3 regions of the Sporosarcina sp. P25 genome follow, and region 3 is predicted to be linked to each of the others. Evidence: riboswitches for the same ligand, from Rfam matches in the RefSeq annotation. Region 3 holds a riboswitch; each other region holds the start of a gene.
What was found. Region 3 has a riboswitch for thiamine pyrophosphate ahead of thiM (hydroxyethylthiazole kinase). Riboswitches for the same ligand answer to the same signal wherever they lie in the genome.

Region 1: it holds a riboswitch for thiamine pyrophosphate, as region 3 does, so the genes downstream of both, CSV70_RS08290 (ECF transporter S component) here and thiM (hydroxyethylthiazole kinase) in region 3, are expected to answer to the same signal.
Region 2: it holds a riboswitch for thiamine pyrophosphate, as region 3 does, so the genes downstream of both, CSV70_RS07060 (thiamine phosphate synthase) here and thiM (hydroxyethylthiazole kinase) in region 3, are expected to answer to the same signal.

Annotation. Positions count from the first base shown of each region.
Region 1 covers NZ_PDYV01000007.1:81,849-88,290, forward strand. The annotation lists gene CSV70_RS08275 (cytochrome c biogenesis CcdA family protein) at 1-453, opposite strand, end outside; gene CSV70_RS08280 (urease accessory protein UreH domain-containing protein) at 536-1,270, opposite strand; gene CSV70_RS16340 (response regulator transcription factor) at 1,514-1,654, opposite strand; gene CSV70_RS08285 (exonuclease domain-containing protein) at 1,942-2,514, opposite strand; TPP riboswitch at 2,702-2,813, shown strand; gene CSV70_RS08290 (ECF transporter S component) at 2,896-3,465, shown strand; gene CSV70_RS08295 (ABC transporter ATP-binding protein) at 3,487-4,953, shown strand; gene CSV70_RS08300 (energy-coupling factor transporter transmembrane component T family protein) at 4,931-5,701, shown strand; gene CSV70_RS08305 (DUF6526 family protein) at 5,776-6,210, opposite strand.
Region 2 covers NZ_PDYV01000006.1:15,241-21,682, forward strand. The annotation lists gene CSV70_RS07035 (ABC transporter permease) at 1-478, shown strand, start outside; gene CSV70_RS07040 (ABC transporter ATP-binding protein) at 482-1,174, shown strand; gene CSV70_RS07045 (ThiF family adenylyltransferase) at 1,577-2,593, opposite strand; gene CSV70_RS07050 (thiazole synthase) at 2,590-3,363, opposite strand; gene thiS (sulfur carrier protein ThiS) at 3,360-3,566, opposite strand; gene CSV70_RS07060 (thiamine phosphate synthase) at 3,550-4,149, opposite strand; TPP riboswitch at 4,220-4,328, opposite strand; gene CSV70_RS07065 (phosphoribosylaminoimidazolesuccinocarboxamide synthase) at 4,589-5,269, shown strand; gene CSV70_RS07070 (superoxide dismutase family protein) at 5,712-6,320, shown strand.
Region 3 covers NZ_PDYV01000002.1:234,845-241,286, reverse strand. The annotation lists gene CSV70_RS02930 (spore germination protein) at 1-1,351, opposite strand, end outside; gene CSV70_RS02925 (endospore germination permease) at 1,379-2,473, opposite strand; gene CSV70_RS02920 (DUF3238 domain-containing protein) at 2,585-3,781, opposite strand; TPP riboswitch at 3,974-4,076, shown strand; gene thiM (hydroxyethylthiazole kinase) at 4,139-4,909, shown strand; gene thiD (bifunctional hydroxymethylpyrimidine kinase/phosphomethylpyrimidine kinase) at 4,929-5,744, shown strand; gene thiE (thiamine phosphate synthase) at 5,744-6,403, shown strand; gene thiW (energy coupling factor transporter S component ThiW) at 6,415-6,442, shown strand, end outside.

The DNA of each region.
Region 1 (6,442 bases), on a different contig from region 3:
TCCCGTAATTGGTCCGGTACATGGTGTCCATCCTGCTGCAAATGCCAAACCAATTAGAAATGTGCCGAAATATCCAACGGGGCGGTTTTTAAATTGTATTTTTTTCTCTTTCATTAAAAATGAGGGCGAAAAGAATCCTAGAATTATAAGTCCAAAGATGATAATGAAGATGGAACCTAGTTGACGTAGCAAGTCTTGATACTGATAAAAGAATGTCCCTACTAGAGACGAGCTGTATCCTAAAAATATAAAAATAACCGAAAATCCAAGCAAGAAAATAATAGTATGTATTATTCCACTTCTATTAATCTTCACTCTATCTGATGTCATATCATTTAATGACATTCCCGTTATATAGGAGATGAAGGCAGGATACAATGGCAATGTACAAGGTGAGATAAAATTTAAAAACCCAGCACCAAAAGCTAGGAATAAGTTAATATTTTCAAGCATTTATCAAAAGCTCCCTTCAATATATATAAGTAACAATCAGTAGTACCACATGACTCAGATGTAAATACCATCCGTACTTAGTTTACACTTGCCAATAGGTGATTGTATCTACTAAGCCAATCACGATTAGTATAACTCCTGCAGTTCGCTGTATAATGCTTCCTACTTTCATGCTACTTTTCATAACAAGCCTTTTCGCATCCACTAACCAGATGAAGAGAAATAACATGATTAACGGAATAGACGTAGCTACACCAAAAACAGCCGGCAACACAAATCCATAAGTTGTAGTTGCAACGAGTGGCATCAACCATAAAAAGAACAATACAAACATCGTAGGACAGAAAGCCAAAGAAAAGCTAACTCCCAAGAAAAAAGATCCTACTATCCCATTTCGCATTCGAACAGGGATGTACCGTGGTATGTTAGTTAGAAACTTTAGCTTCATAATTCCTAGCAGGACGAGTCCAGTAGCTATAATGAGTGGACCTATTATTTTACGAAATAAAGCAAAATACTCAATTAAAGTATTTTGGAATGTCTCTCCCAAAAACCAAACAAGCAAACCAAGTCCGCTAAAAACAACCACTTTACCTACTATAAATGAAATCACTTCACTTACATTTTGTTTTAATTGGATAGAACGATTACCAAACAAAGTAATAGCACTCATATTCCCCGTCAACTGACAAGGCGCTACAGCTCCTAATAAACCAAGGAGTAATGCGACAATGATTGGACTATTTTCAAATGATTGAAGTAAGATATCTACAGGTTCCATGATGAGCTGACTTACACTTGACAATATATTGTACATGATAGATAGCACCACCTTTATAAGTTCATCATTAGGAAATCTTTTTATTTATCCCTTAAATTTTGTATGGATAGTCGACAGTTCGAATATCGAGATACCTATTATGATACTAGGCGGCATGCATCAATTGATCTCTCGTCAACGGTCTCTTGGATTGAGTAATGGGCGTCTCAATAATGTAAAACCCTTTCTATGACAGTTGTGTACTCTTATCCTTATAGTGCAACGAATATGGAGCACTATTTACTCACCACAGTCAGGATGATCCAAGTCCTCTTCCAGTTTCTCAGATCGTCGCAAAATAGCGTTTACTTTCGCTATAAGTTCCCGTGCATCAAATGGTTTTACAATATAGTCATCTGCACTTTTGTCTAGACCCTTCATTCAATTTGTCTTATCTGTTCTTGCTTCTAGCATGATCGTCGGTATATTTGAAAATCTGCGTATTTCAAGATAAACTTCCTAGCCATCTATATTTTAAGTATAGAAAAAGATTATGAAAAAGATGTGCAGATTGGTTTATACACAAGAATTCAGCATACTTCCATGACGTCTTTGTGTCATCACTCTATACTTTGATTTTGTTATAAGATTCACTTTCCTATGATTTAAACCTTAAACCATACAAAAAAGATGCCCGGTGAAGTATTCCCGGACATCATTCGCTACTATTAAAATCTTGATTTGGCTGGTTTCTTCATCGGTGCTTTATTCATCAAATAGGAGATGAATGTATCATCCGTCAGATTCGGATTGGACGAGTTCAGTAAGAGTGCTAGGTTTTTTGCATCGTCAAGTGCTCTGTGGGCATTATGCACTTGAATTCGGTGCGCTCTCAGCAATTGTTGCAGTTTACCGTTTTCAAAGCCGTAATTTTTCCATTTGATTTGTCTGACGGAGCAATACCAGTCCATATCGAGCGTTTCAGGTAATAGCCGGCTGACGAACCCCCTATCAAATGATGCGTTATGTGCTACTATACCGTCTGCTTGATCAAGTATTTTTAGAATTCTATCCATATCAAGCGACTTCCCTCTTACCATCTGATCGGTAATGCCCGTGAGATTCGTAATCGTCGGAGAAATGGAATAGAACGGTTCTTGAAACTCGCAATACTCATCAGCGACCCGAACAATACGGTTATTTTCATACTCTCCCAGCATAACGCCTAACTCGATCACTTCACTCGCCTCGGCACTCATACCTGTCGTCTCCACGTCAATAAACGCTATATGTTTTGTCATGTGAAAACTCCTTTTACACTCTATTTCCATTATATCGAGAATATAATTATGAACATTTCTATCCTATTAGTATATCAGGATTTCAGTACAATATGTTCAATTTAAACTGCAAGCATTTTATTGAACATGTAGTCATTTCATAAGTTGCCACACAATTCAACGTGCTGTATACTAGGATTGCTTACATGATTGTCCGTCCGGGTGCTTGAGAGAATCAGGCTGAGATAGCAGATGAATCCACTGCTGACCGTTAATCTGATCTGGGTAATGCCAGCGTAGAGAGCGTGATCGATGGAATTATACAGGAATCTCTTTCCTTCCTCGGCCGTCTGCTCTTCAGACGGCTTTTTTGTATGAAAAAATAACAAGGAGTGGAAGAGTTTGAAAAAGTTAAAGTTCACCGATTTATTGATTACCATCATGATTGGCGTTGTGTTTGGCGTGCTGATGAAGTTTTGGGATGATTTATACACTGTCGTCAAACCGATCATGCCTGTCGCGCGTCAACTGCTTTACGGTATGTGGTTCATGGTCGGGCCGTTCGCCTTTTTATTATTACGAAAACCAGGTACTGCACTCATCGCAAGTATTGCAGGGGCTTCCTTATCTGCGTTTGCTGGTCATGGTATTGAAGTATTGATGTATGGACTCGCACAGGGTCTTGCTGCGGAATTATTGTTCGCTGCATTCCGTTATAAACGCTATTCTATTTTAATTGCTGGATTAGCAGGAATCACGTCATGTCTTGCAAGTTTCGGACTTGACTTGGTTTATGGTTACGCAGCACTCGAAACATGGGCACTCATTGTAAAATACGGATTACGTGCAATCAGCGCATTCATCTTCACGGGTATTTTTGCTGTGCTCATTGTAAGGGCGCTAGAAGCAACAGGTGTGACGTCGCTCATTCGACCTGTTGATAAGAAAGAATATACGATGCTTGATCAGTAAAAGCGGAGGTATGATCCAACTATGAATAACATCAGCGTTACAGATTTACGACTGAAGTTTCCAGGAGAAGATGCTTTGGTCTTTAAAGACTTCTCCTTCTCTGTTCAGTCTGGCGAAAAAGTTCTCATGCTTGGTCCTAGTGGTTGTGGGAAATCCACTTTACTCCAAGTACTGAGCGGCATTATACCAAGCTCCATCGAACTGCCAATGAAAGCAACAGACATTCAGTTACCTGACTCATGGGGGTTCGTTTTCCAAGACCCAGACACACAATTCTGTATGACCTATGTAGATGAAGAACTTGCATTCGTTTTAGAGAATCTTCAAGTTCCGCGTGAAGAAATGGCACTTCTTATTGAAGAAGTGTTAAAGCGTGTGGACTTGCATTTGAAAGATGTCCACACGCCCATCAATGAAATGTCTCAAGGTATGAAACAACGGTTAGCATTGGCTTCTGTTTTATTATTAGAACCTGACGTGCTATTTCTGGATGAACCCTCTGCATTATTGGATCCGGAAGGCACGCAACAGATTTGGTCTTCTATTAAAGAGGCAACCGCTGATAAAACTGTGATCATTGTGGAGCATAAAATCAATTTGATTGCTGACTGGGTAGATCGTGTTGTGTTGTTTAATGATCATGGCGTCATAATCGCAGATGGTTCACCAGCATATATTTTTGCAAACTTTCAAGAACAACTGAAACGATATGGTATTTGGTACCCAGGGGTATGGGAAGAATATAAAACATCTGATGCGTTTCAATTAATGATGATAAATCGTCAAGCCGTTTCATCACAAAAGAAAATTCAAATCCAGGACTTTCACGGCTATCGTGGTCAAATGGAAAAGATTTCTGCCAAACATGCGACTGTACAGGCCGGTGACTGGATTACGATTGTTGGCGAAAATGGTTCTGGTAAAAGTACATTACTTTTATCTCTCATGCAATTACTTCGGACTAGCGGTATCTATGAAGTGAACGGTGTACCCATTGCGTGGAAAAAGAAGAAACGGCAACTCCCGCAAGGTCTGTCGCTCGTCTTTCAAAATCCCGAACTACAATTTGTGACGAACTCGATTACGGAAGAGTTAACCGTATCTTTACACGGCATGCCAAAAGATGATGCAGACGTTTATGCGAAAGAATTGATGTGTTTATTTAACTTACCTGATTCTGTTTCGCGCCATCCTTACCAGCTATCTACGGGTCAAAAGCGTCGTTTGAGTGTCGCAACTGCTCTTACTCCTAGTACAGACATTTTGTTACTGGATGAGCCTACTTTCGGGCAGGATGCACGAAACACCTTCGCCATTCTTGAAAAGCTGGAACAATTGCGCACTGAAGGCATGACAATTTTGATGGTTACGCATGATACAGAAATAGTAGAAAACTTCGCTACTGCTGTTTGGACTGTAGTTGATGGTGTTGTGCATACGGCTAATGGAGTAGGAGGTGCGAAGAGTGTTCAATTGGTTCACACCTAAACGCGAAACCTGGTTATTCCGAGTCAATCCTGCGTTAAAATTTATCGTATTTTTTGCGTTCTTGATTATTACGCTCGTAAATCAAAGTTTATCTTTTGCTATCTCACAAGCTATTTTATATGGAATATTATTTTATGTATTTAGCGGTTATTCGCTGAAGAAACTTTCATTGCTTTCCATTCCGTTAGCTATTTCATTCCTATCCACTGGGTTGACCATGTTGTTGTTCGGTAAGGGTGAAGCGGTAATTTGGCAATGGGGGCTATTCAAGATTTCTGAAGAGAGTATTCAACACGCGCTTTTGCTCGGAAGTAAGTCACTTTCATTCGGCTTCGTTGGCTTTACGTTTATCTTAACTATCCAACCTGTACTATTCTTTTATGCTATGATGCAACAGTTTCGTCTGCCGTCCAAATATGCCTATAGCTTTATTGCAGCTTTTCGTTTAATTCCTGCTGTAACTGAAGAGCTACAAATTCGTAGGAATGCTTTAAAAGTACGAAATATCCAGTTTTCAAAAGGATTTAGAGGTTTCTATGAACGATTGCAGTCCTATACAGTTCCGCTATTTGCCCAAAGTATACGGCGCGCGCAACGCATTGCAGTTGCGATGGAAGCGAAACAGTATCAGATGGGTGCTGCAAGGACATATTATTATCCTACACGGTATACTGGGATAGATATGGTATTTTTACTTGTCATGATATGTAGTTTATCTTCAGCCTTTTTGCTATCAATATATCGATAATTAGCGATATATAATATGTAACCAACTTAAAAGAGAACACAGATCTAGTTCAGATCCTGTGTTCTCTATTTTCATTACACACGCTGATGATCTGCTCTCCATGACTTTATAGATTTCTTAATTTCATCTGGTGACAGATCTTCCACTACTGCCCGATTCGCAAGTTCCACGTACTCTTCATCTGAAGCAAATCGTAATGCAATCCATTGTGATTTCGTCAATTGTGCAGCTAAACGGTTACCCGTCAACATAAAGTAACGAAGCTGCTCCTCTGTGATGATTAATCGATCTTGCAAAGACAACGCATAAATCCGTGCGAGCATCCCTGGAATAATAGCAAGAACGATGACAGCGAATAATAGTAAAATCTGCATTGAAAACCCATGCTTTACAAATTGATAAATTCCATAGATCGCTGTTGTCAAAAGCAATAGAACGCTTAATGGTAACCAAATATAGTGTTGCAAAGGTGTTACCCGTGTATGATTTTCATACGATTGTTCTTTCATCTCGTCCCCCCTTACATACCTATAGGGGTATCTTATATGATTTAATATTAGTTGTATACATAATTGCTCTTTCTTAAGATAGTTGTTTCAATTCATCATAATACCATTTGATCTTATTGAACAAGACTCAATAAAATTAGCGACTACTATACACTCTTGCAATAGTTAGAATTATTAGTATTGACAAAACATATATATTTCATTATATTAAACCTACTATATCAATAAGGAT
Region 2 (6,442 bases), on a different contig from region 3:
GATTGTCATCAAAGACAAAGACTGGGATACACTTTCCTTGCCTGACAATACGGAAATCATTGAAACGGAAACGTTTATTGAGAATCTGCCAGGTTATACAGAGCAAAATTTGACGTTAACGTATATGATTTACTTCCTATTCGTCATTTCAGCTGCTATCGTTGCGATTTTCCTGTACGTATTGACAGTACAAAAAATCAGCATGTTTGGTCTGATGAAGGCGCAAGGAATTTCCAGTGCTTATTTGGCAAGATCAGTAATCGCGCAGACGTTCATTCTTGCGTTGATCGGAGTAGTCCTCGCGTTCGGTCTGACGTTGCTTGCGGGAAGCTTCCTGCCAAATGCAGTTCCTATCATGTTTGATATACCTACCATGATAATTTATGGTTTGGTCTTAATAGTAGTGGCAATTCTCGGAGCAGTCATTTCGGTTTGGACGATTATCCGAATTGATCCGCTAGAAGCGATAGGAGGGTAAACGATGGTACTGGAATTACGAAATACAAAAAAGACGTTCGGTGAAGGCAATACGTTAGTAGAAGCGATGAAAGAGACAAATTTCGTAGTTGAGCGTGGTGAATTGGTGGCAGTCATCGGTCCATCAGGGTCAGGAAAAAGTACGTTCCTGACAGTGGCTGGCGGTCTACAATCTCCAAGCGAAGGCCAAGTCATCATTAACGGGAAAGAATTATCGCAACTGAATGAAAAGCAACGTTCAAAAATCCGTTTACAGGAAATCGGATTTATATTGCAGGCTTCCAACCTCGTGCCGTTTCTAACTGTCGACGAGCAACTTGAATTGCTGAATAAAGTAAAGAGAGGCAATATGTCGAAAGACGAGCAACGTAAGTTATACGAGGATTTGGGTATTACCAAGTTGCATAAAAATTATCCTTCTGATTTATCGGGCGGTGAACGGCAGCGTGTGGCGATTGCTAAAGCGTTGTTCAGTAAGCCAGCAATTCTTTTGGCAGATGAGCCTACCGCTTCACTTGATTCGGATCGGGCGTTCGAGGTAATGGAGTTATTGCGTAATGAAACGAAGACCAATCAGACAGCGACCATTGTCGTGACACATGACGTGCGGTTGATTAAGTACGTGGATAAGGTGTACAAGATGACGGATGGTGTGTTAAGGCTGGAGAGTGTGGCTGAGACGGATTTAAATGAGTGAGTGGAATAGCTCGGTAAATAATAAAAATAAACGCTTCGGACGGCTATTTATGGCTTTCCGAAGCGTTTTTTATTGGAGGATTTATTGGGTATGCTCATGAAATTGGGGTGAGTGATCTATACACGGGGGAAGCGCTCTGTGCCACGTGTTAACCGCTCTATCACACGTGTTATCCGCTCATAGTCCGTGGGTGAGTGCTCTATGCCACGTGTTAAGCGCTCTATCAAACGTGGTATTCGCTCATAGTCCATGGGTGAGTGCTCTATACCACGTGTTAACCGCTCTATCACACGTGTTATCCGCTCATAGTCCATGGGTAACCGCTCTATCACACATGTTAGCCGCTCTATCAAACGTGCAAACCGCTCATAGCCCATTCACGAACGCTCTAAACCCCAAGCATTACCCCAATAAACCGGAGATAATCTTCCGGGCTACCATAATATCCTTCGTTCCATGCACCAACATCCGGCCATCACGGAATAATACGAGTCGATGATCGTTGTATTCACAGGAAACCAAATATGGATTTTGCTTTAAATTAGAAACAATACCGCGAATCGATTCGGCGAATGGTAATAGTTCCACTTGTCGGTGCTTCGGCCAGGTTAGTTGTACAGTGTCGCGTCCACACAGCACGGCAGTCCGAATGACTTCATTGGCAGACAGATAAGGGTAGACAGGAGTGGCTGAGCAACTTGGACAACTGGGTTTCTTCATACTTTGCACGTCCATTGCAGCACGTTCGCCTGTCCAAAGATCGACGGATTCTAGACGCGGTTCCATCGACGCGCCCGTTATACACTTCAGCAATTCGGCGGTTTGACGGGCGGCCGTCGTGACGACGATTGGCGAGATGACGCCGACTGTATCGCATGTCAATGACTGTGGCGGTAACGCTTCGAGCAGACAATGCAAGCAGGGTGAGCCTTCTTTTACACCAATAGGAAACGTCAGCCCGTAGCTCCCGACGCAAGCACCCATGAAGAAAGGGATGCCCAGTTGTAATGCGGCGTCATTTGCCAGTAATCGAGTTTCGATATTATCTGTGCCGTCGAGAATGAATTGATGGCCTTCGAATAATTCGAGGATGTTTTCTGGCGTCACATCCGCCACAATCCCACGCACTTTCACATCGCTGTTGATAGCGCGCAATCGGCTTTCCGCTGCAATTGCTTTTGGCAATTGATCGATGACATCCTGTTCCGTGTATAATTGCTGTCTATGGAGATTGGTCCATTCCAAAATATCGCGATCGACAATCGTCAGTTCACCGACACCTGCCCGGACTAGCATCTCCGCTCCAGAAGAACCGAGTGCACCCGCTCCTAAGACGAAAACTTTTGCTTCACGAATACGCTGTTGCCCAACCAGTCCGATCGGTGTAAACAGCTCTTGCCGAGAATATTTACCAATCAATTTGTCACAAGTCCTTCAGTGGGACTGCTAGCTACACCATAGTCACGTACTGGCATACGTCCTGCCTTATAACCGAGACGTCCCGCTTCAATCGCCATCTTCATTGCGGCTGCCATCATGACAGGATTTGCCGCTTCTGACACTGCTGTATTTAACAAGACACCGTCTGCTCCGAGCTCCATCGCGAATGCTGCGTCTTTTGGTGAGCCAACGCCTGCATCGATGATCACGGGGACATTGGACTGCTCAATGATGAATGACAGATTCAGCGGGTTCAGAATGCCTCTGCCTGAACCGATTGGCGCAGCGCCCGGCATGATGGCATGAACGCCTAATTCGCATAGTCTTTTTGCGAGTACTACATCGTCTGACGTATAAGGCAATACAATAAAGCCTTCCTCTAATAGCGTTTCAGAAGCACGTAATGTTTCTACAGGGTCTGGCAGCAATGAACGGCTGCACCCAATGATTTCAACCTTTACCATGTCACAAAGTCCGGATGCTTTTGCGAGACGCGCGATATGTACGGCTTCTTCTGCTGTGCTTGCACCTGCAGTATTTGGAAGCAATGTATAGCGAGTTAAATCCAATTGCTCTAGAAAATTAGGCTGCGATGCTTCAAAAATATCCATGCGCCGTACCGCGAATGTGAGGATGTCTGCTTCTGATTCTGCGACTGCCTGCTTTTGTATATCAAATGAAGGGTATTTCCCTGTACCTAATAATAAACGTGAAGAGAATTCTTTATCTGCAATTTTTAACATCTTCATCCGCCTCCTACAAAATGAATGATTTCAATTTGGTCTCGATCCATAATCGGTGCATCGTAGTACTCTTTTTGCAAAATTTCTTTGTTTTTCTCCACAATCAAAATACGATCACCAAGTCCTAAATGCTCAAGTAACTGCTGAATCGTCCTTACTTCCGGAACGACTGAATACGACTTTCCGTTCAAGTCAATCATTTTCTCCATTAAACGCCTCTCCTTTTCTATAACTCTGTAAAACGTTTAGTGACCGCATAGGGGATAATACAGCCGCGCCTGCTACGTTGTTTCGCTGCAAATCAGGCAAATGATGTGGCTGAATTCCGCCGATTGCATATACGGGAATCGAACTATACTTCGCAATAGAAAACAATTCGTCGGTACCGCGTGCTGGTAGGCCGGGTTTTGATTTTGTTTCGAAAACATGCCCGTATAAGAGCCAATCTGCTCCTTCTGTCGTAGCTTTTTTTGCCTCTTCTATTGAATGAATCGAGCAGCCGAATGTTAGCTCGGGAAACTTCCGACGTGCATCCCGTACACTCATGCCATAGCCCGGCAACTGCACGTTCGAAAGGTTTAGCTTGCTGGCTACGTAAGGTCTGGCATGTATAATGAGCTTTTCAAGTGGGAATCCACTATTCGCAAGACGTGAAATCACATCTATCAGTTGTTCATCTGTCTTGGACTTTTCACGCAAGATCATAGCATCCAGAAACGGTATTGTCTGTTGCAAGTGAAGTGTTAGTTCATCAAGCGAAAGACGGTCATCGGTCACGCCAAGTAATTTCATTCATGCCCCTCCAATAGAAAAAACCACTTCCCGAATCGGAAAGTGGTGGATGTGTCGACAGAAATACATACGGAACGACTCGCCACTTCCCTCCGCAGGTGCTAACCTGTTCAGGTAATAAGGGTTTCAGAGCCACACTCTTTTCTCAGTCCTTGTAAAGGATTCCCCTAATGGTCAAAATATTTCATTTTCAGAACTAGCGTATCATGTGTGTGAGAGAATGAAAAGAGTTTCTTCATAAAAATTAGAAGATGATTGCGTCAAACTATTTTATTCATTTACCTCAATTCACTTGTATTAATTATCCTACGTATAAGATTATTTTGTGAAAATGACCTGGACGTCCATCAACTTTTGTCAAACAATACTTTTTCTTCTCGTCAAAGTGCTTTATACTGAATAGGTAGTACACATTTATGAATAGAGGAGAATCGTACGGATGAAATTAACCTATTCTGGTAAAACGAAAGACGTCTACCGCTTGGAAGATGGCCACGTGCTATTGAAATTCAAGGATGATGTAACAGGGGAAGATGGTGTATTTGATCCAGGTGCCAACACAGTAGGCCTGACGATTGAAGGTGCCGGGAAGTCTGGACTTCGCATGACGAAATACTTTTTCGAGAAATTGGAGGAGCAAAACGTACCGACACATTACATCGATGCCGATCTGGATGAAGTGACGATGACGGTGAAGCCTGCTACGGTCTTTGGTAAAGGATTAGAAGTGATTTGTCGATACCGTGCGGTCGGAAGTTTCTTGCGCAGATTCGGTGCATACGCTGAAGAAGGACAAGTACTGGATGCTTACGTGGAAGTGACGCTGAAAGACGATGAACGTCAAGATCCACCTATTTCGGAAGATGCTTTGGCACAACTTCACATTTTAACGCATGAAGAATATGCGACACTTAAAGAATTAACAAAGCAAATTTCTGAAGTAGTACGAAAAGAGATGGCGGAAAAAGGTTTAGAACTATATGATATCAAATTGGAATTCGGTCGCGATCCTGAGCGCAACATCATGTTGATCGATGAAATTTCAGGAGGCAATATGCGCGTTTATCGAGGCGATACATATATTGAACCAATGGAATTAGAAAAGATATTATTCTCATAAAATTTGACCGGAAACGAAAAATGTTTCCGGTTTTTTATATTTCCTATACTAGCAACCAGTGTGTGTGGCGATACATAGTTTGCTTTATCACCAGTGTGCGGTAGTGAATTCTAGCTAATGAAAGGGCCTTTTCTATCAGCGAAACTTTAATCTGTCTGCGGCTTTCATTTATTTGTTGGAAGGGGGATGCGGTTGCGCTCTATGTTTGTCGTTAAGCGCTCAATGTGTCTGTGTAAACGCTCTATGTCGGGCGTAAAGCGCTCAAAGTCCAGCGGTAAACGCTCAATGTCACAGGGTAACCGCTCTATCCAGTCCGCAATCCGCTCTTAAAATGATAGATACATGTTAGAATTTTGAGAAATGGGGTACACTACACACTATGAGTTCATTATCCAATCAGTAATGAACAATGAATTACATAACTTATACAAGGAGGAATTTAATGATGTGGAAATTACCAAGTATTGCATTGAGCTCAGCGTTATTGATGGCAGCTTGCGGGGGCGCTACGGATGAAGGAAATGAAAAAGAAAAAGAACCGGTGAACGGCACGGGTGATCCAGTTGTAGAAGAGGAGACAGTGGAGCCTGAAGTGATGGCACCGGTTATAAATGTGGATGGAGAAGAAATTGGTTCTGTAACGCTAACGCAAGGGCCATCTGGAGTAGCAATGGATATCGATGTATCCGGCCTTGAGCCAGGAGAACACGGTATGCACTTCCATGAAACGGGCGTCTGTACTGCACCGGACTTTAAAGAGTCTGCTGGCGGTCATTTCAACCCAACAGATAAAAAGCATGGATTAGAGAATCCAGAAGGACACCACGCAGGAGATTTGGAGAATCTTGTGGCGGATGAAGAAGGTAACGCAAAAGTTACTGTGACGACAGATGCAGTTACGCTTGAGTCTGGAAAAGAAAATTCGTTAATGGATGAAGATGGAAGTGCATTGATTATCCATGAAGGCGCAGATGATAACATTACCGATCCAGCAGGCAATTCAGGAACACCATTTGCTTGTGCAGAGATTACATCTGAGAATATGAAGTAAGAGGTAAGGCAGGATGTCCCGAGGTGTGGGGCATCCTTTTTTCGCGTGGACGAAGTCTTAATCGAAATATATAAGAACTGGATAATCTGTATTTACAAGGGGTTTCGATCCTAATGATAAAA
Region 3 (6,442 bases):
TCTCCCAGCTTAAATCCGTCGCAATATTCATGTAAGGCACCCCGAATGTTCGAATACTAGCTAAGTATAGAACGGTAAAATAGAGCGCCATAAGGAATCCAAACAGTCCAAAAAAGGATGTTAAGATAATGAAAAATATACGTAGTATACTCACGGATCCCACCAACGATTGGTTAACCAACGTAAATGTCGAAATCGTTGAAGCCGCTATAACGACAATCATAGCGGGACTTGTAATTCCTGCCCGAATGGCGGCATCTCCAATAATTAACCCACCCACAACGCCAATCGTTCCTCCAAGTGCAATTGGAAGACGTAAGCCTGCCTCACGAAATAATTCAAACATGAGTAGCATGAGTAGCATTTCAAGTGTTGTAGGCAACGGCAGTCCCGTATTAGCTTTCACGACTGTCGCTAATAATAGAAGGGGCAATTGATCTTGATGAAATGTTGTTAATGCGAGCCAAAGTGCCGGTAAAGTTATACCTATCGACAAACCAAAAATACGCAATATTCGTTCCAACGAACTATAAATAGCTATATTCTCATTATCATCACTTGTTTTAACAAGTAAAAACAGGTTTATGGGCAAAATTACAGCATAGGCCGCCCCATCAACAAAAATGAGAAATCTACCTCTTGCTAGTGATTGAATCGCATTATCGGGTCGACCTGTATAGTTAGTTCTTGGGAAGAGTACGCCCTTAATATCCATACTCTCCATCAGTAAGTCCGGGCTGAATACGATATCCATATCAACTTTTTTTATCTGATTTTTTATACTATTTAACGTCTCTTTACTAGCGATATCGTCAAAATATAGAAGAGCTACTGTCGTTTTAGTTCGCTTCCCCAATTCAAATTTTTCCACACTCAATGAACTCGTTGGTAAACGCTTCCGGATTAGCGCGATATTGACCGAAACATCTTCAATAAAATTATCCCTAGGCCCTTTAACCGGTGCTTCTAATTTTGTCTCTTCGGGATTTCGGTTTGGTTTTTTTGCAATATTACTTGAAAAGAGAAGACCAAACTCCTCAAAATATAGAAGCAAATTTCCGGTGTATACGAGTGTACCCGCTTCATTTATGTCTTCCACTCTTTTTAAATCCGGTATGTGTAATTGTGCTACAATGGCTTCTTCTGTCGTTACATCCTTCAAATGATTCATCATAAGCTGAACACGTTGAACAATGACTTCATTCAGCAATTGCTGATCGATCATGGCATTACATGTAATGAATACTACTGGACGTTCATTGAACGTGTACGATTGAAACTGAACATCCGCGGACTTTAGAAACAATTGTTTCATGGAATTTATATCTATTTCCTTTTCATCCGACTTCATGGTTCTTCACCATTTTCTGTATAGATTTTATGTTCTGACTTTTCTAGATGGTTTTCTTGAAATCAAAGCAATAACGACTAAAAAGAAAGATAGAAAGAGCATGAAGAATAAAGTGATGATCAATACATAATCTCCTTTAATGGTATGAAAAAGACGATCATCCAAAAGAGATAACGACAACGTCATAAAGAAAAAAGCGGGGGCAAGTATTTTCCAAATACGCTGTTTGTCTCCTGTCATATTTAACAAGTCCGCTGCTATGAATAAAAGAAGCCCCACTCTTATGAATGCACCTGACAACCATTGATAAATTGAAGCAAAATCAAAATGCTCGATAAACCGCCCAACCGATCCCAGTCCCCATTCTTCATAGGCGGGAAATCTTTGTTTTATCGCTTCGGTTGGACCAAACTCCGTTATGGCTCCAATGGTAGGACCCATGGTCAAACCCATTAAAATGAAAAGCATAATAGCGAAATGATACCACCGCATCCGATCTTTGACTTGTTGTTGTATGAACAAGAACAACAAAATCTCGACAAATCCGGATGCTGCAAACATCGCGGTAGTGAGTACAGGTTGAAATCCATGTTCCAAAAAAGGTTGAAGCAACTCATAATTTTTCACTTGCATATTCGTAAATGCAATAAAAAAACCTAAAATAACGATCCAAAATAAAATAAGTACATTAACCATCGCAATCGTTTGTAAGTTTGTGGTGACAAGTAGGATACATAAAATGGTGTAAACGATTACCAACGGCAGCATAGGCGTTTCTGGCAGAAAAGTTGACACCATCCAAAATAATGTCTCACCCATTGTAAATGCGGCCATAATAATTAAAAAGAAAGCCGTTACATACCGGAATATGGCTGTAGCGACTTTCCCGATGTTCGTCTCCAACCACTTTGTTAACGGTTGTTGATTTGATTTTTTATGGATGTAAAGTACGAGAAAAAGCCAAGGAAAGATTGCAATAGTTGCAACTAGAATAGATATCCATCCATCCCTTCCCGCCCCTTTCACCAATGACGGGATAATAGTCACATGATTTTTCAAACCAATTATTGTCATCGACAGGAAAATAACATGCAAGACACTTATAGAACCGGTTTTTTTCATACGAAAACCCTCTAACGTTTTTATATCATTTAGCTTTGACAATAATAGATAAAATTATACTTACTAGACGATAGAATAGAGGGGATGGATAATACTATTTTCTCAACTGCATTAATTACATGTGGTATAACGCCAATAATTATCTCCCAGCACACCTGACAAATACGCTAATCCTTCACTTTCAGTACGATGGACGGAACGCCAGTCCTCTCCGTCAAGCGCTAAATAAATTTCATGATGAGGTGCATCATTATGATAGCCAACCAGGTCAATGTTCCCTTCCTGATCCACATGAGCTTTCACTTCATAATGAATTGGCGGTGAAGTGGTTAATGGATTGCCTACGTCATGATTGATTGTAAAATGAACTTCTGTCGATTTCCCTTCCAACCGATCAATGTCTATACCATCTACAGACGCATGGTCATGACGCTTATACCGTTTCATCGTATTCAAGCCGATTGACGGTCCCGTGGCTTTCGTAAATTGCAATGTACTGTCTCCCCCGATAAACTCTCCTTCTATATCCACACGGGTACGGAAGCTTTTCCCTTCTGGATTAAAGTCCCGATCATCTCCTGTAAAGTATGGTATCGGTGAAAAGAGATTCGGATTCTTTATAATATCTTCCTTTAAAAATGTCGTATAACGGAACTTCCACTGTTCCACTTCTTTTGTCTTTTTCCTGTCAGCTACCGGTTTTAGTAATTGATTCCGCTGCTTTACCCGTACAGAAAAAGTGTAGATTTCTTCTGTCGGTTTATTCTCAAGATTTCGAGGCATAATCACTTCATACACTTTTGATGCGATCGATTTACTGACATTCATTTTCTGATTGCTGTCAATCAATGGACGCGTTGCCGCGACACTATATACTACCGACTCAGAAAGACTTGTCTCACGATCAATAAAACGATTATCAGTAATTGTCTCGATGTATTGTCCGTTGCGGTAAATATCAAACTTCTCTACGTCCTTAATCCACTCCCATGACAGTGCAATTTGTGATGGGGCGACAATCGTTGTAATGACTAAGCGTTGTAAAGGATGTTCATCTTCCTGTACTTCTGTTAGGGCGGACGTCTGGATAACAATCACATCTTGAACCCGTCCTTCCTCTACTCGTTCCACTGTATATTGAAAAGGATGTGACGGGTCTAATTCACCATCCGTAAACTTTGGAGCCGTTCCTTCATATACTTGCCTGTCATTTTTATAAACACGATAATAACCACCTGTGTCACTCCATGTGAATGATATATCATCCAATGAATGAACCATCTGTTGAATTTCAAATAATTTCTCCATTTGCGATCTGCTCCCTTTTATCTATTTCATCTGAAACAGTTATACGCCTTCAGATAATTATGTAACATTCAGCATATCGTTATACCTCTTTGTCTATTCGGAATCGCTCATTTCCAAATACTTAGACCTTCTAATCCCAGTATTATTTCAACCTTTTTCATGTATATGATATAATTAGCCTGTCTGATACATAGCCACCACTAGGGGCGCCTTCTTTTCGGCTGAGATGCGATTACGCAAACCCTTTGAACCTGATCTAGCACATACTAGCGGAGGGAAGTGGGTAGTTTTCATACCCAATTGCCCATCTATGCATGGGTTTTTTGTATATATACCTTTAAAGGGAGGAAAAGAAACATGCAGCTTATTCAAGAACTTCGTCAAAGGCAACCGCTCGTTCATTGCATTACAAATTTTGTAGTCGCGAATTTCCAAGCAAATGGTTTACTTGCAATAGGCGCTTCTCCCGTTATGGCGGATGCAGTAGAAGAAGCAGAAGATATCGCTAGAATTGCCTCTTGCAGCATTTTAAATATTGGCACATTGAAGCAACAAACAGTAGATGCAATGATTTTGGCAGGAAACAGTGCCCGCGCAGTAGGAAAACCCGTCGTACTAGACCCTGTGGGTGCAGGCGCCACAGCTTTTCGTAAAGCTAGCGTCCTGAAAGTACTGAACGAAGTAGACGTCACACTGATCCGTTGTAATGCAGGGGAACTTGCTGCAATTGCAGATGTTCCATGGGCCGCCAAGGGTGTTGACGCAGGTGAAGGTTCTGCCGACATCAAAAGTATAGCGACAATGACTGCTCGCAAGTATAACTGTCTGGTTGCAGTATCAGGCGAAGTGGATATTGTCACGGATGGTGATTCCACATTATCCATTACAGGCGGTCACCCCATGATGACTACCATTACAGGTACGGGGTGTTTACTTAGTTCTATCACGGGTGCTTTTCTCTCTGTAGGAATGGAGCATCCCTTGGAAGCCGTAGCAGATGCACTTTCATTTTATAAACGGGCTGGTGAACAGACAGCAAAAATTTCACGTGGTCCTGGCGACTTTGCTGTGAACTTCATAAATACATTACATACATTGGATAGAGAATCGAAAACATTTTCAACCTAATAGACAGGAGGTTTTTCAATTGACAGTACAAGTAGCATTGACCATTGCCGGTTCGGATAGCGGAGGTGGCGCAGGAATTCAAGCCGACTTAAAAACGTTCCAGGAACTAGGTGTATTTGGCACTTCTGCTATAACCGCGGTGACTGCTCAGAACACACACGGTGTTCACGGTGTTTATCCAATACAAACAGAAGGAGTAATAGCACAAATACGTGCAGTACTTGATGATTTTGATGTAAAAGCATGTAAAACCGGGATGCTGTTTTCTGCAGAAATTATTACTGAAGTAGCTACGCTATTAAAAGAATACCCTTCGTTTCCATTAGTCATTGACCCTGTCATGATTGCAAAGGGAGGACAAACTTTATTGCAACAACAGGCGATTCAAGCATTAAAAGAGCATTTGTTGCCACTGGCTACCATTGTGACTCCGAATATTCCTGAAGCGGAAGTACTGACCGGAATGAAAATACGAACAGATGAAGACATTCAGCAAGCCGCAGCTGCTTTTATCCAAATGGGAGCGAAAGCCGTCGTTATGAAAGGCGGCCACCGTAATGATGTGTTGGACGCAAAGGATTATTACGCGGACGAAGAAGGTCAGTCATTCACTGTAACTACACCTTGGATCCAAACTAAAGACACACATGGAACCGGATGCACATTTGCAGCGGCGTTGACAAGTTTTCTAGCTAAAGGCTATTCCTTGACGGATGCAGTTGCCGAAGCGAAGCAATTCATACAAGCCGCGATTGAAAATGGCTTGAAGATCGGTTCAGGCCATGGACCGACAAATCATTGGGCATATGGTGATCTAAAAAAGGAGATACACTGATGTCAAATATAGGATTGAAGAAAGCATTAGGTTTATATTTTGTAATGGGCACACCAAACTCAGGGAATCAAGATCCATTAGCAATAGTGGAAGCAGCTCTTCGCGGGGGTGTCACATGTTTTCAGTTGCGTGAAAAAGGATTACATGCCCTCGAAGGCGAAGCTTTGCTCGGGTTTGCCAGAAAGTGTCAGGCGCTATGCAGATTGTATCGCGTTCCTTTCATCATCAATGACGATGTGGATCTTGCATTGGCAATTAATGCGGACGGGGTTCATGTAGGACAAGATGATGAACGGGCAGACAGCGTGCGTCAGCGAATTGGTCCGGATAAATGGCTTGGGGTTTCGACTCACAATGCACAAGAAGTACAAATTGCACAATCCATTGGCGCGGATTATGTAGGACTGGGTCCGATCTATCCGACGTCAACCAAACTTGATGCTTCGGCAGTTGTCGGTACCACTTTAGTAGAAGAAATTCATACTACTTTCCCTGATATGCCGATAGTCGCTATAGGCGGAATTACGCTGGCTACAACCAGCTCTATTATCCAAGCCGGAGCAGATGGTGTAGCCGTTGTTTCTGCGATCGCATCGGCTAAAGATCCACTGTATGCAGCAAGTGATTTAGCAAGAACAATATACTCCTTGTTGGAATGAATGGGGTTCGTATGAATACACGTAGAATGATTTTCATGA